4 regions of the Lactiplantibacillus plantarum genome follow, and region 2 is predicted to be linked to each of the others. Evidence: predicted binding sites of a transcription regulator. Region 2 holds the regulator's gene; each other region holds the start of a gene.
What was found. Region 2 encodes LexA, which represses DNA repair genes until DNA is damaged. Its sites were predicted from a motif close to CNAACANNTGTTNG; they were not measured.

Region 1 (3,156 bases), 1.4 Mb from region 2:
TGGTGGTGTTGGTAGTATGGCAATCCAGATTGCTAAGGCCGCGGGCGCAACTGTAATTACTACGGCTCGTTCGTAGCATAACGCTTATCTAAAAGGTATAGGTGCGGATCAAATCATTGATTATCAAACTGAAGATTTTACAGAATTAGTTCACGACGTTGATCTTGTGGTGAATTTGACGGGCGCACAAACCTTAGCCGCTAGTTACCAGGTGGTGAAACGGGGTGGCCGCTTGGTCTCGGTTAACGGGGTGCCAGATAAGAAACAAGCAGCAGCGCTTGGAATTACGGCAGTCTATGCACTTGGCGATCTTTCAGAGGATGCTCGCAAGGCTATTCTTGACTTGTATCAGCAAGGTCAATTAACGGTCACTGTTTCGAAGGCCTACCCATTTACGCTCGCCGCGGTCAAACAGGCCCATCTTGATTTTGAACAGGGTGGTAATCAAGGTAAACGGGTAATTGTCTTTGACCAGGAAACGACCAATGTTTAGCTGGTTTTATCGTGAGCGGACGCGCTTACCCGAGCAGTTACCCAGATAAGACACTAGAAGTGGGCAATGACACGAATCAGCGTGCAGCCGCGCACTAATCTGTTCTAAACTAGTATTAGTAAAGAAATAAAATAGCTATCTAGACAAATACGGTATCATGAACGACGGTGGCCGGACAATCTTTAGTATAATAGTGGTTATCAGTTAACGTCGTACGATTGATTAATTATGAACAGGGATAGTAAATATTATGAATGAATCGGTATCGGATGAAAACTTTTTGGATTGTCCATTTGCCAGTGTTCAAAAAGTCGTTCGCGGAAAATGGAGCATGGTTATTCTGTATTTCCTTAGTCAGCGGGTCTTGCGTTTTGGTGAACTCAATCGCAAGGTTTATCCACCGGTGTCACCAAAGGTTGAATATTCACTCACCCCATTAGGAGAGAAGTTCTTGCCTGTTTTGAATGCTTTGGAGAACTTGGCGGTAGACTATCAGGATTACCAAGCTTAATTAAGTGAAATCGGTTAAGAACGAGCATGCTCCGGTTTATTCACGGCACTAATTGTCGTCATAAAAATTAAAAAACGAGATCCAGCGACGTCTTCATACGTGCTTGGATCTCGTTTTTAGGTAGAACTAAGTGACTATCGAGCCCAGAGTTGGGTCGAATGGCGATGTCACTTGGCCTTGAACCGCATAACTAAAATGATAATATTGCTTTTAAATTCTGAAAGCTAATGAACAACTCTTCTTTGAAACTTTTATTGGGAATATTGTTTTATTTAATACGCATGATTTATCTATCCAAGAAGGTGTCTGCATTATGCGGCAGAATTTGGCGCGAGTGTTGACGTTGTTTTAACTGACAAGATTAGTTTTTGGAAAAACTTAGCCGAACGGATTACCATATTTTTGACAGTATTGGTAAAATTCTAAGCGGTATAGATCGATAGTTCGGGTTAGTTCTTCACTAGATTGAAAATGAATTAGTTGTAAAACGGCGGCAGTAAATGCCAGTGCCGCTGTGCCGTTAGCTGTGACTAGATTCTTGTCGCTAATGACTTGCTGTTCATGAAAGTCGGCTGAGTTTTGATAGTTAGGATAATTGTGCCACATCGCCAGTGAATTGCCGGTATGCTGATAACCAGTTAAAAAACCGTTTTGGGCTAAGTAATCTACCGCACCACAGATTGCGCCAACTGGTTTTGAGGCATTGAGGTGTTGCTGAACTAGTGAATATAATAATGAATTATTGATATTCCAAGAGTTACCACCAATTAGGATTAATAAGTCAATAGTTGGTAAACAATCCAGTTGATAGTCAACTTTAGTGGTGAAGCCACCAATTGACGTAACCAATGGTGTTGTTGAAGTCGTTTTAACTTGCCAGTCAGTGCTTTGATTTAATTGACTAGCTAGATAAGAAGCTTCCCAATCTGCGTATTGATCTAGCATTAGAAATAATGCAGTTTTCATGTTGACCTCCAGAGGAAAATATATTTTCAGAACCGAATATGTTATCCTTAATTATAGGAACGTACGTTCTAAAAAGCAAGTGCATGATTAAATGTTGGAGGGCAGTAAATGAGCAAACAATCCGTAATTCTTGAGTTAATTAGAACACATATTTGCTATACACCACGGGTCTTTCAACGTATTAATAAGAAATTAGCCGTTAATTTAAGCGAAGTTGAAATTAAAGATTTAGTCAATCATATTCTGATACAACCAGATGAAATCAAAAGGTGTGGGAAAAATTATTATATCCGAAGCCGTAAAGCGCGGATAGAACTAACAGTTAATGCTGGTAATTATCGCTTAATTACAGCCAGTAAATACACAGAAGTCGACGGCTTTTAATTAATAAAACAGCTAAAAGTAATGAAAATATTAGTGAATCCGTGTGGTGGTTGAGTATTTTGGCAATGGAAAATGGGTTTGACTTGGATGATGCAGTGAAGTGCTTCTTACGAAATAAAGCGGAATACTTAAAAAGTTAATTAATGTTAGCTGAGAATAATTACAGGAGTGCAGAACATTTTAAAAGCAATAAAATCCCCTCATCAGGCTAGTGCGGAAGTCTAGCTGATGGGGGGATGTGTATTTATTTTGACGTGATTTAATTACGAGCTGCCACCGATTTTACGAGTTAAACAGCTTATAACCAGTATTGATTGATAACTAGTTTAAATTAAGCGTTGTATCAAATGTCTTATAAGCGTTATCGTCGTCATAATCGTCAGTATCATAACTAGCATCCCATTTTAGACGAATACTAGTGATGTCTTTAACACTGGATAGTTTTGACAAAACAAAGTATAGGTTACCGTCAGAATCGGTACCGCTGTTTAAATCACCGTCAAAATCATCGCTATCCATGTCGGCTTCGACTTGTTGACCGTCGTTAGTGCTGAGTTTGGCCTGGGTCGGATAGGCTGAAATATCTTGCCCAGCATGGATACTCATGTGAACTTTTACGACGCCGTTAAAATCTTTCTTGTCATTGCCGCTACCGCTAGTATAAGTGCCATCAGTTTTGTAGACCGTGACTTTATCGATTTTAAATGTGGATTTCGCCCAGCTACTGTCGGTAAATGAGGTACTGTAAGCTTTTTGGTCGGCAATATCGATGTCGTCATCACCAATAGTGATACTGTCAGAA
Region 2 (3,156 bases):
GTGCAACCGTCATCGCTAAGATGGCCGGTGTTCCACTAGTCCCAACCGTTTACCAAGGTCCATTGACCTTCAAACAACTTTTTAGTCGTCAGCGGGTCACCGTCCGTTTTGGTAAACCGATTGATATTGATCGTAAGCTGAAACTAGATGATGCTGGTCAAAAACAAATTGAAACTAAAATGTTGCACGCTTTTGACGACTTGGATCGTCAAATCGACCCAACGTTCAAATACGTTGATCCTGCTACAACCCGTCAGAAACATTAAGTTCGATAATAAAAAAGTGTCGGTGATCGCAATTTAAAGCGAGCCGACACTTTTTTACTACTTGTTATCGTTTTTAGATGCAGCTTTCATCGAATTCAACATCTGATGTAACTTCTTTTCGGATGGGCGTTGACCCATTTGCATCATCATACTACGAAGCATTTCTTCACTAATTGGTGGATTTTGCTTCAAGTAATTTTGCATATAGTGCCGGGCACCGAAGAAACCACCAGTTAACCCAACCAATACGCCGATAACGACGATTAAAATCCAAATTCCTGTAGACACAGTCATTCCCCTCCCTTATTACAGTCTTCATTAAACTAGTCTACACAAATTAATAATAAAAGAAAAGGAAAATTTGTCAGTTGACAAATTTTCCTGAAATCGGTTAATCATCTCGAAGACCGCGATCGCGTTGCACTTGACGGACCTTTTCTGGCGTAACCTCTTTACCATCTTTATCATAAACCTGAAGCATTTCAACTTGTTGCCGAAAACCGGCGCGAAATTCCTTCAAGTATTTTTGCCGCAACTCTTGACGTTCGGCTTCTTCTAGCTCGGTGAGCCCCTCGGCTTTCGCCTTATGAGCTAACTCATTGATCCGAGCAAGCAATTCTTTTGAAATCAAATCAGCAGCCCCTTTCACTCTTGAAATATACACGAAATTAGACCCTAAATCAATTAATAGTGTTTGTCAACCGAACATTTGTTTGAAAGCTATGAAACGCTATGCTACAATTGGTTTAACCAATAATGAAAATAAAAAATGAGGTGCCAAGATGAGTAAAACATCGGAAAGCAAACAAATGGCCGTTCTTCGCTTTATTTATGAACGTGTCAATGAAAAAGGATACCCGCCAACCGTTCGTGAGATTGGTGAAGCCGTTGACTTATCTTCGACTTCGACCGTTCACGGCCACATTTCACGGCTAGAAAAAAAAGGTTACATCCAAAAAGACCCAACTAAGCCACGTGCCATTGAGGTAACGCCAGCCGGTTTCGAAGCACTGGGCGTCGAAACTACGCCACATCAAATTCCGGTACTTGGAACGGTAACCGCCGGCCAACCAATTCTTGCCGTACAGGAAGCGACGGATTATTTTCCAATTCCTAAGGAACTTGAATCATTCGGTGGCGACCTTTTCATGCTCACCATCCGTGGCGAAAGTATGATCAATATCGGTATCATGAATGGTGATCAAGTCATTGTTCGGCGTCAAAGTTCCGCTGACAATGGTGATATCATCATTGCCATGACCGATGAAAATGAAGCGACTTGCAAGCGATTCTTCAAAGAGGCCGATCACTACCGACTACAACCTGAGAACGACACGATGGCCCCAATTATCTTGAACAACGTCTCTGTATTAGGCAAAGTTGTCGGTTTATATCGCGACATGCTGTTTCAGTAAACTATCACCCACAAGATGACAATTCAATTTGTCATCTTTTTTATTCGCCAGTTTTTAGAGCAGGTTGATGGCATGCCTACAGATTCCACTCACAAATATTTACACCCTTCCCGCCGTGCCAGGGACGAGAGCACGTTATTTGCGACAAAAGCACGCCCCCATTCCGAATTCACTTTGCCATAATCCCGCAATGCCCAACCGATTGCCTTCTGAATAAAAAAGTCATCATCACCCCGATTCGTTAGTATCGCCGTTTGTAAATTGGCAATTCGTCCTCTTTCAAGCCTAATCGAAGCGCGATACCTACTCGTCGCACCTATTTATCGGTAGCTCGTAAATATACCACCCACTTGTTGTAAACAACCGTGCGCTGAGAGATACGCTGCAGGCACCTTGCGCCAGGCATCAACACTATCCCACCGTGGCGTTACTGTGATTTGGTGGTAGCACCATTGCTATTGAACCAGCGGCGCCTGATTCTCCCGGTGTATCGACAGAAAAAGTGCTGGCGTCAAATTGGTTATTAGTCAGATCTCTTTTCAAAATATTTCAAATCTGTGACGAACAGCCAATAGTTCAATGGTATAATGATTATACTATTTTAAACATTGGGAGTTGGTTACATGTTGTTCCTAGCCATTATGGGCTTGATTGTTTTTCTATTAGCATTATTTTCCGTGATTTACGCACGTCAAACCGGTGGTGGTTGGAAATTTCTAACACTAATTACGGTCCTCAGCGCCCTGGTCACCATCTACGCGGTCGTTAAATTGCCTTACTGGCCATACAACCAGTCACAGCAATCGACGCGCAAAGCATCATCTAGTACGAGTACTAGCGCTAGTACCAGCAAGTCTAAATCAACGAGCTTGAGTTCCTCACAAGTCGTTTTTAACGAAGCCAACACCAAACGCGCGGCCGCAACGACTAAGTTGAATGAAGAAAATATCCTTAAACAATTACAATCTAACTATCAATCGATTGGCACCGTTGCATTCACCAAGTCAACGAAAACATATACGATTACGCCAACCAATAAAAAGTACGTTAAATCTTTGAAGACGATTAAATCATATCCATCTCAAAATCAAAAAGCAATCACGACGATTACTTCAAATTTCAAATCATTGTCAAAATCGCTCAAGAAAAATCTTGCGGCTGGTTATACCATTCAGTTGCTACAGCCAGATACCACTGACAAGACGCTGTTGAGTGTCAAAGATGGCCAGATCATCACCAACAACTTCAAATAACAAAAGTCACTTGCCTAGCATATTTGCTAGTAACAAGTGACTTTTTCGTTTAAACTTGTCGATCCAAATATTGGCGTTGTTCGTCCTTTTGACCGGTCAATACGAATCGGTGGGGATCATCAGCATAACTGACCGACTGATCATCAGCCCGCCATTGCAGTTGATGACTAAATAAGGTCTCATATTCCACCACACTAACTCGGCGCCGACGAGCCAACCGTT
Region 3 (3,156 bases), 1.1 Mb from region 2:
CTTGATCGTTAAGTGATGACCGTCAAGGACGAAGCGCGTCTGGTAGCTGCCATCATATAGGTCGCCAATTTTAACAAAGGTCAGACAGGCGAAGAAATAGTCACGGACGGCGTCGAGCAGTGGCCCCGGCTTTTGTTGCGCCAACCAGTCAGTCACAAATTCATTAAATGTTCTGAGGGTGCGTAATAATTTGTCCGGGGGATCAGGTAGCACCTGTTCCGTTACTTGGTCATCAATCAAGGTTTTACGGATGCGCGTAAAACTACGCCGGACTTTCTTGAGTTCGCGTTGTAAGTCGTCACTTGGCTGACTTTTATCGGGCTTGGCTAATTTTAGCAACGCACTGATTGGCTGGTCACTAACGGCTGCAGAGTACATATCACGGGAGCGACTAACAAGGTTGTGGACTTCATCGATAAGGAAAAAGTTGTCGTCATCACGTTCGCTAAAGAATCGTTGTAAATAGACTAATGGGTCAAAAAGATAGTTGTAGTCACAAATAATCACATCACAGAAGAGCGACGTGTCGAGTGAAAATTCAAACGGATCGACAGTATGCTTGCGAGCATACTGTTCAATCACGGAACGGGTAATCTGGTCTTCATGGGTCAACAGATCCTTGAGTGCTGGTTTAAGTCGGTCGTAGTAGCCAATCATATAAGGATTATCTTCCGGAAGTACATCTTGTTCCTCGGGAAACCGAATCTGATCCTTGGCAGTTAGCGTAATGCTTTTCAGTTTGAGTCCGTCATGACTCATTAGCGTGACCGCTTCTTCAGCAACGTGGCGCGTACTTTGCTTAGCGGTCAGGTAAAAGAGGCGCTCAATCACGTCTTCGCCCATTGCTTTGATGGCCGGAAATAGCGTTGAGATCGTTTTCCCCGTCCCAGTTGGTGCTTCGACAAAGAGGCGTTTTTGCAACCGAATTGTCTTATAAACAGCGCCAGCCAATTCATGTTGGCCCGGCCGAAAAGCTGGAAACGGAAATGGCAAGTCTTCAATAGAAGCGTTTCGTTGTCGTCGTAAATCGGCTCGTAATGTCAACCAGTATTCATATTCTGTAATTAAGTCGTGGAAGAATGCGTCTAGTTCACCCCGGTGAAGGATTTGCTGGGTCTTCGTGATTTTTTCATTGATGACTTGAAAGTAAGTCAGCTGCAACGTGACCTGCTCAAGATCGGGATGTTCTTGCAGTAACAGGTAACCGTAGACTTTGATCTGCCCCCAGTAAAGTGTCAACGTGTTGGTACTTAAGTCCTCGAAGACTTGATCGGATGTTTTGATTTCTTCAATCAACGCCCCATCATCATTTAACTGAATCCCGTCTGCCCGACCCGCGATAATGTAATCAGTATCGTTCATCGTCACAATTTTTTTCAGGTAAACTTCGCTATCATAGTCTTCACCACGACTACTCTGGAGCTGACGATGAATCTTAGCACCGTTCAATGCAGTGTTCTGGCTATTCTTTACTTCATTTAAATCGCCTTGTCGCAAGACGAATTCTACCAATTGTCGAATTCCAATCTTAGTTGCCATCGGAGAATCCCTTCTGAATTTAGTCGCTTCCTATTATAAAACATCTGTTCGTGTTTGTCTGCTGTTGATTGATGATGCCGGGCGGGGCTCTGTGATGTGGCCTTAAATGATGGTTAAGCTGCGGCAGACCAATATTTAAGACGCGGGCTTCGGCGGCTTGAATCTGGGCTCGTCGTGTTCCAGCAATTGGCGAAAATGCCTGGGAGTCAATGTAGGACGAACTAGCCAGACGGGTGCATGCTATTCCGAATTTTTTCCAGCGAATCTTAGCTGGTCACTTTTGCCTTTGAAAAACTGATACGGGTTAACAATCTGGATTGAAAGCTAAATAAAAAAGCATCGCGATAAGGGCGCCGATGCCTGTTGCGATGTTTAGATTGACGATTTTGATTTAGAAGAAAATGAATCAGACTAGGAAGTTAATCGTACCAATGGCTGTGGTGTTGGCGAATGCTCTTGCGGAGACTAAAACCGTAGCTGATGATGCCGGCTGTGATAATGGTCGCTAAAATCGCAAGCAACCATGAACCGGACGTGCTAAAGTAGGTGGCGTAACCAAGGCTGAGACTGACTAATGTGATGACGGGAATTAGAATTCTCACAGGGGCTGGATGTAAGAAGACGACACCGGCTAGCCACAGAGCCGCTGCTGTGACCATGGCGTCGACACTGATTGGTGAACCAAAGCTAATACCAAGAGTGATGATAGCAAGAATTGTTCCCACGGTCAGGAGGAGGACAGCAAAGCCGTTGCTGACGGACCAAGTAAACGTTTTTTTCATCATGATCGCCTCGCTTTCTATTAACTATATTATAGGCTAATTTCGCCTTATGAAAGAAATAATATGCCGACAATTAAGTTTGCAATGTTATGAAAATTGAAAGTTTGTGAACAAATCCTTGAAAGCGTATCCACTATTAGTTAAACTGGCATTAGGCACACTTGATGATGGATGGAGGAAAAATAGTCATGGCAAAAATTTTAGCAATTAACGCCGGCAGTTCAACTTTAAAATGGAAGCTTTTCAGTGTTCCCGAAGAAACGGTAATCGCATCGGGAATGGTTGATCGGCTGGGATTGCCAGATTCCGTTTTCACAATTAAGAAGGCGGATGGTAGTAAATATTCTGAAACTAAGGACCAAATTGATGCAAAAGAAGCCGCTGCAATGGTCTTAACACGGCTGAAGAGCGATAATATTGTGACTCATCTTAGTGAAATCACTGGGGTTGGTCATCGGGTTGTTGCGGGTGGCGAAGATTTCAAAGACTCTGTCGTTATTACCTCGCAAACCTTGAAAAAAATCAAAGATTTATCTGAGTATGCGCCGCTACATAATCCAACGCAGGCTTATTATATTGAAGTATTCCGTGATTTATTACCAAAAGCGACTCAAGTAGCCGTGTTTGACACTTCGCTGTATGCGGATATGCCTAAAGTTAATTACCTATATAGTATTCCTTACGATTATTATGAGAAATTTGGCGCGCGGAAGTATGGGGCACATGGCACAAGTCATCGTTACGTTGCTAATCGGACGGCCCAACTATTGGGGAAACCATTGGATTCGCTTAAATTAGTGACATTACATTTAGGGTCGGGTGCTTCGATCACGGC
Region 4 (3,156 bases), 200 kb from region 2:
GTCTCCCATTCATCACCTTCCGTATTATGCAATAATAGGACTTCAGCGTGACCACCAGTTTCAGGTTTAACACCATACAAACGAGCTGGCATAACGCGGGAATTATTCATAACGACCGCATCGCCTGGATTGAGTTGATCAATAATATCGTAGAAATGCTTATCTTGCATTTCGCCCGTTTGGCGATCCAATTCCAACAACCGTGAACTATCCCGTTTTTTGATTGGTGTCTGGGCAATCAGTTCATGTGGTAAATCATAATCAAAATCTTCAAGTGTTAAACTCATGTTGTGACCTCTTATCTTTATTTATTTTCTGGGTATGGGAATCCCAAATGCTGATAACCTTTAATTGTAACAACGCGTCCACGTTGTGTTCGCTTCAAGAACCCAATCTGGAGTAAGTACGGTTCGACCACTTCCGCGATTGTATCCGTTTCTTCACCAATATTGGCCGCAATCGTAGCAAGCCCGACCGGACCCCCGTCATAATACTCTAGCATCGTTCGTAAGAGCTTATTGTCAGTCTCGTCCAAGCCGGCATCATCTACGCGTAAATATGTCAGTGATCGCGCCACAATGGCCTCATCAATGGCATCTTGATCCGCCACTTCTGCAAAATCACGAATTCGCTTGAACAAGCGATTAGCAATGCGGGGCGTTCCCCGTGAGCGACGCGCAATTTCGTGGGCACCCGATGGTTTGATACTCGTTTGAAAAATATCTGCAGTCCGCTTAACGATATCTTCCAAATCAGCAACTTCATAGTACGCCATATGTTCGACGATTCCAAATCGGTCACGTAACGGAGCTGACAGCATACCAGCTCGGGTGGTCGCGCCAATCAGCGTAAACGGCGGCAGTGGAAAGTGCACGGGATGGGCGGTTGGCCCCTGTCCGACCACGATATCGACAAAAAAATCTTCCATGGCCGAATACAACATTTCTTCAACGATTTTCGGTAACCGGTGAATTTCGTCAATAAATAAGATATCACCCGGCTCCAGTTCATTCAAGAGCGCAACCAAATCACCTGGCTTTTCGATTGCAGGGCCACTGGTCGTGCGGATATTGACCTGCATCTCGTTGGCGATTACCATCGCTAGCGTGGTCTTCCCTAATCCCGGTGGACCATACAGCAAAACGTGATCCAAGGATTCCTCACGCTTGCGGGCCGCTTCAATATACACTCCTAATTCGTGCTTGACCCGGGCCTGACCAATATACTGGGCTAACGTTTGCGGACGGAGCGATTTTTCTAATGACGCCTCTTCGTCATCGGCTTTGTCACCGGATAATAACTTGTCATCGTCCATTTAGTTACCCCTCCCATCTACTTCTTCATCAATAGTCGTAGTCCTTCACTCAACAAGGTGTTCGTATCGGCCCCTTGTGTCTGACTAAACGTCTCCAACTTCTTAGTGACCTTCTTGACATCCGCTTTCGAATAGCCAAGAGCTTCCAGAGCCGCCAACGCGTCCGCTAACGCGCCATCAACAGCAGGAGCATCCACATCGAGCGCAGTTTGACCAGTAACATCAACGTTTAGATCGTTTAATTTACCTTTCAAGTCCAGCACGATTTGCTGAGCTGTCTTCTTGCCCACGCCAGGAAAACTCGTCAGATAAGTCGCATTCTCTTGATTGATGGCTTGGATCAGACCTGCATGGTCGTTGTTGGCCAAAATCGCGAGGGCCGACTTCGGACCAATTCCCGAAACCCCGAGCAACTTTTCGAACAACGCCTTCTCGTCAGCATCAAAAAAGCCAAATAGGCTCATGCCATTTTCGCTGACGGCTTGATGGATATACATCTTAACTGCTGTTGGGCCCACCTGGTAACGGTATGGATTAGCCGTTAGCACTTTATAACCAATGCCGCTGACCTCAATCACCACATAACCGGGGGTTACATCGGTCACTTGACCGAGAAAATATTCGTACACCGAAAAAACTCCTTTAAATAAAACGTATGTTTGCTTGCTAAATTGTACCACATTTTCACAGTGGCTTAACACTGGTGCACCGATAAAAACCAAATTTTAATGTTAAATCAATTTCACCTCGATTGACGGATTTCGTGGCAAGAAATGCTTGCCGCCACGTTAACGTCATGCTATGCTCAAAGTCCTAGGGAGGTCTCGCTATGCAACTCAAACCGTTTAAAGCGGTGTTACCGACCACAACTGGTCAAACTAAAATTCAAACAGCTGCGACCAATTGGGACAGCCAGGATACAATGACGACAACCGAAGCCAGCTATTACTGGTACGAACTCACACTCAACGGTGTTCACCAGTGGCGCTTAATTGGCAGCTGGCCGGTGGATCAAACCGTGACGACCATGGTTCCCGGCATGATCAACACAGTCCTTTACCCACAGCAACCCGTTATCGAGATGTTGATTGACGACTGGGTCGGTCATTTTGCCCCGGTCGTCGAGGTGACGGATACCGCGCACGTCACACATCGACTTTGGCAGATTACTGAGTCTGAGGTCAATACCGACATCACAACGGCCATGGCACCCGTTACTCCGCAGAAAACGTGGTTGACAACGGTCAGCACGCCACTCGTCATGTTAGTCTCAACCAGTGAATGGCAAAAATTAGCCACCGCACCAGTCATTCCCGAACAGTTAATTGCGTTAGCGACAACCTCATAATTAACCAGTCGTGGCTGTTAATTGTGAATTTCGCTATGGCATACATTCGTTTGTGTTCCATCTAACGTTAAATAGGCTTCTTAGGAATCAAAGTTAATTCCTAAGAAGCCTATTTTAATACCGATTTACTCAATTAAGATTGTCTGACACGTTTGTGAAGCCCCCACCAGCAGGCAATCAGTATGCTAATCACACCACCAATAATACTCGACCATATGCCGATTTTTAGTCCTGGTGTGTGATACGTCAATCGAATCTGGTGCCGGCCGGCTGTCAACTTGGCCCCCACAAACCCTTTGTTGACAACTTGAGTCCTAACGGTTTGACCGTCAACTCGTAGCTGCCAACCAGTCGAATACGGAATTGACGTTGTTAACACGGTTGCTGTCTTAGTCAGCGTGGTTCCCGTAATCTGGTTGTTCGTCACTTGTTGATGCTTCAACCCACTCGTCTGTAGTTGCCGCGTCCGTTGACGATAAGTCTTCCCAAGCGG

Region 1: E5260_RS02145 (type 1 glutamine amidotransferase family protein) is a predicted target of LexA. The motif match lies at 2,027-2,040, and genes of this name have one in related genera.
Region 3: E5260_RS14035 (ATP-dependent DNA helicase) is a predicted target of LexA. The motif match lies at 1,577-1,590, and genes of this name have one in related genera.
Region 4: ruvA (Holliday junction branch migration protein RuvA) is a predicted target of LexA. The motif match lies at 1,964-1,977, and genes of this name have one in related genera.

What each region holds. Positions count from the first base shown of each region.
Region 1 covers NZ_CP039121.1:476,876-480,031, forward strand. Annotated here, with positions in the region: gene E5260_RS15350 (quinone oxidoreductase family protein) at 1-76, shown strand, start outside; gene E5260_RS15355 (zinc-binding dehydrogenase) at 116-493, shown strand; gene E5260_RS02140 (winged helix-turn-helix transcriptional regulator) at 744-1,004, shown strand; gene E5260_RS02145 (type 1 glutamine amidotransferase family protein) at 1,383-1,970, opposite strand; gene E5260_RS02150 (DUF3781 domain-containing protein) at 2,079-2,354, shown strand; gene E5260_RS02155 (DUF805 domain-containing protein) at 2,676-3,156, opposite strand, start outside.
Region 2 covers NZ_CP039121.1:1,903,959-1,907,114, forward strand. Annotated here, with positions in the region: gene E5260_RS08795 (lysophospholipid acyltransferase family protein) at 1-266, shown strand, start outside; gene E5260_RS08800 (YneF family protein) at 324-560, opposite strand; gene E5260_RS08805 (DUF896 domain-containing protein) at 658-897, opposite strand; gene lexA (transcriptional repressor LexA) at 1,049-1,681, shown strand; gene E5260_RS15620 (DNA alkylation repair protein) at 1,771-2,001, opposite strand; gene E5260_RS08820 (hypothetical protein) at 2,305-2,934, shown strand; gene E5260_RS08825 (hydroxymethylglutaryl-CoA synthase) at 2,984-3,156, opposite strand, start outside.
Region 3 covers NZ_CP039121.1:2,967,569-2,970,724, reverse strand. Annotated here, with positions in the region: gene E5260_RS14035 (ATP-dependent DNA helicase) at 1-1,539, opposite strand, end outside; gene E5260_RS14030 (hypothetical protein) at 1,959-2,321, opposite strand; gene E5260_RS14025 (acetate/propionate family kinase) at 2,510-3,156, shown strand, end outside.
Region 4 covers NZ_CP039121.1:2,107,740-2,110,895, forward strand. Annotated here, with positions in the region: gene queA (tRNA preQ1(34) S-adenosylmethionine ribosyltransferase-isomerase QueA) at 1-287, opposite strand, end outside; gene ruvB (Holliday junction branch migration DNA helicase RuvB) at 305-1,315, opposite strand; gene ruvA (Holliday junction branch migration protein RuvA) at 1,333-1,944, opposite strand; gene E5260_RS09910 (hypothetical protein) at 2,145-2,663, shown strand; gene E5260_RS09915 (YfhO family protein) at 2,797-3,156, opposite strand, start outside.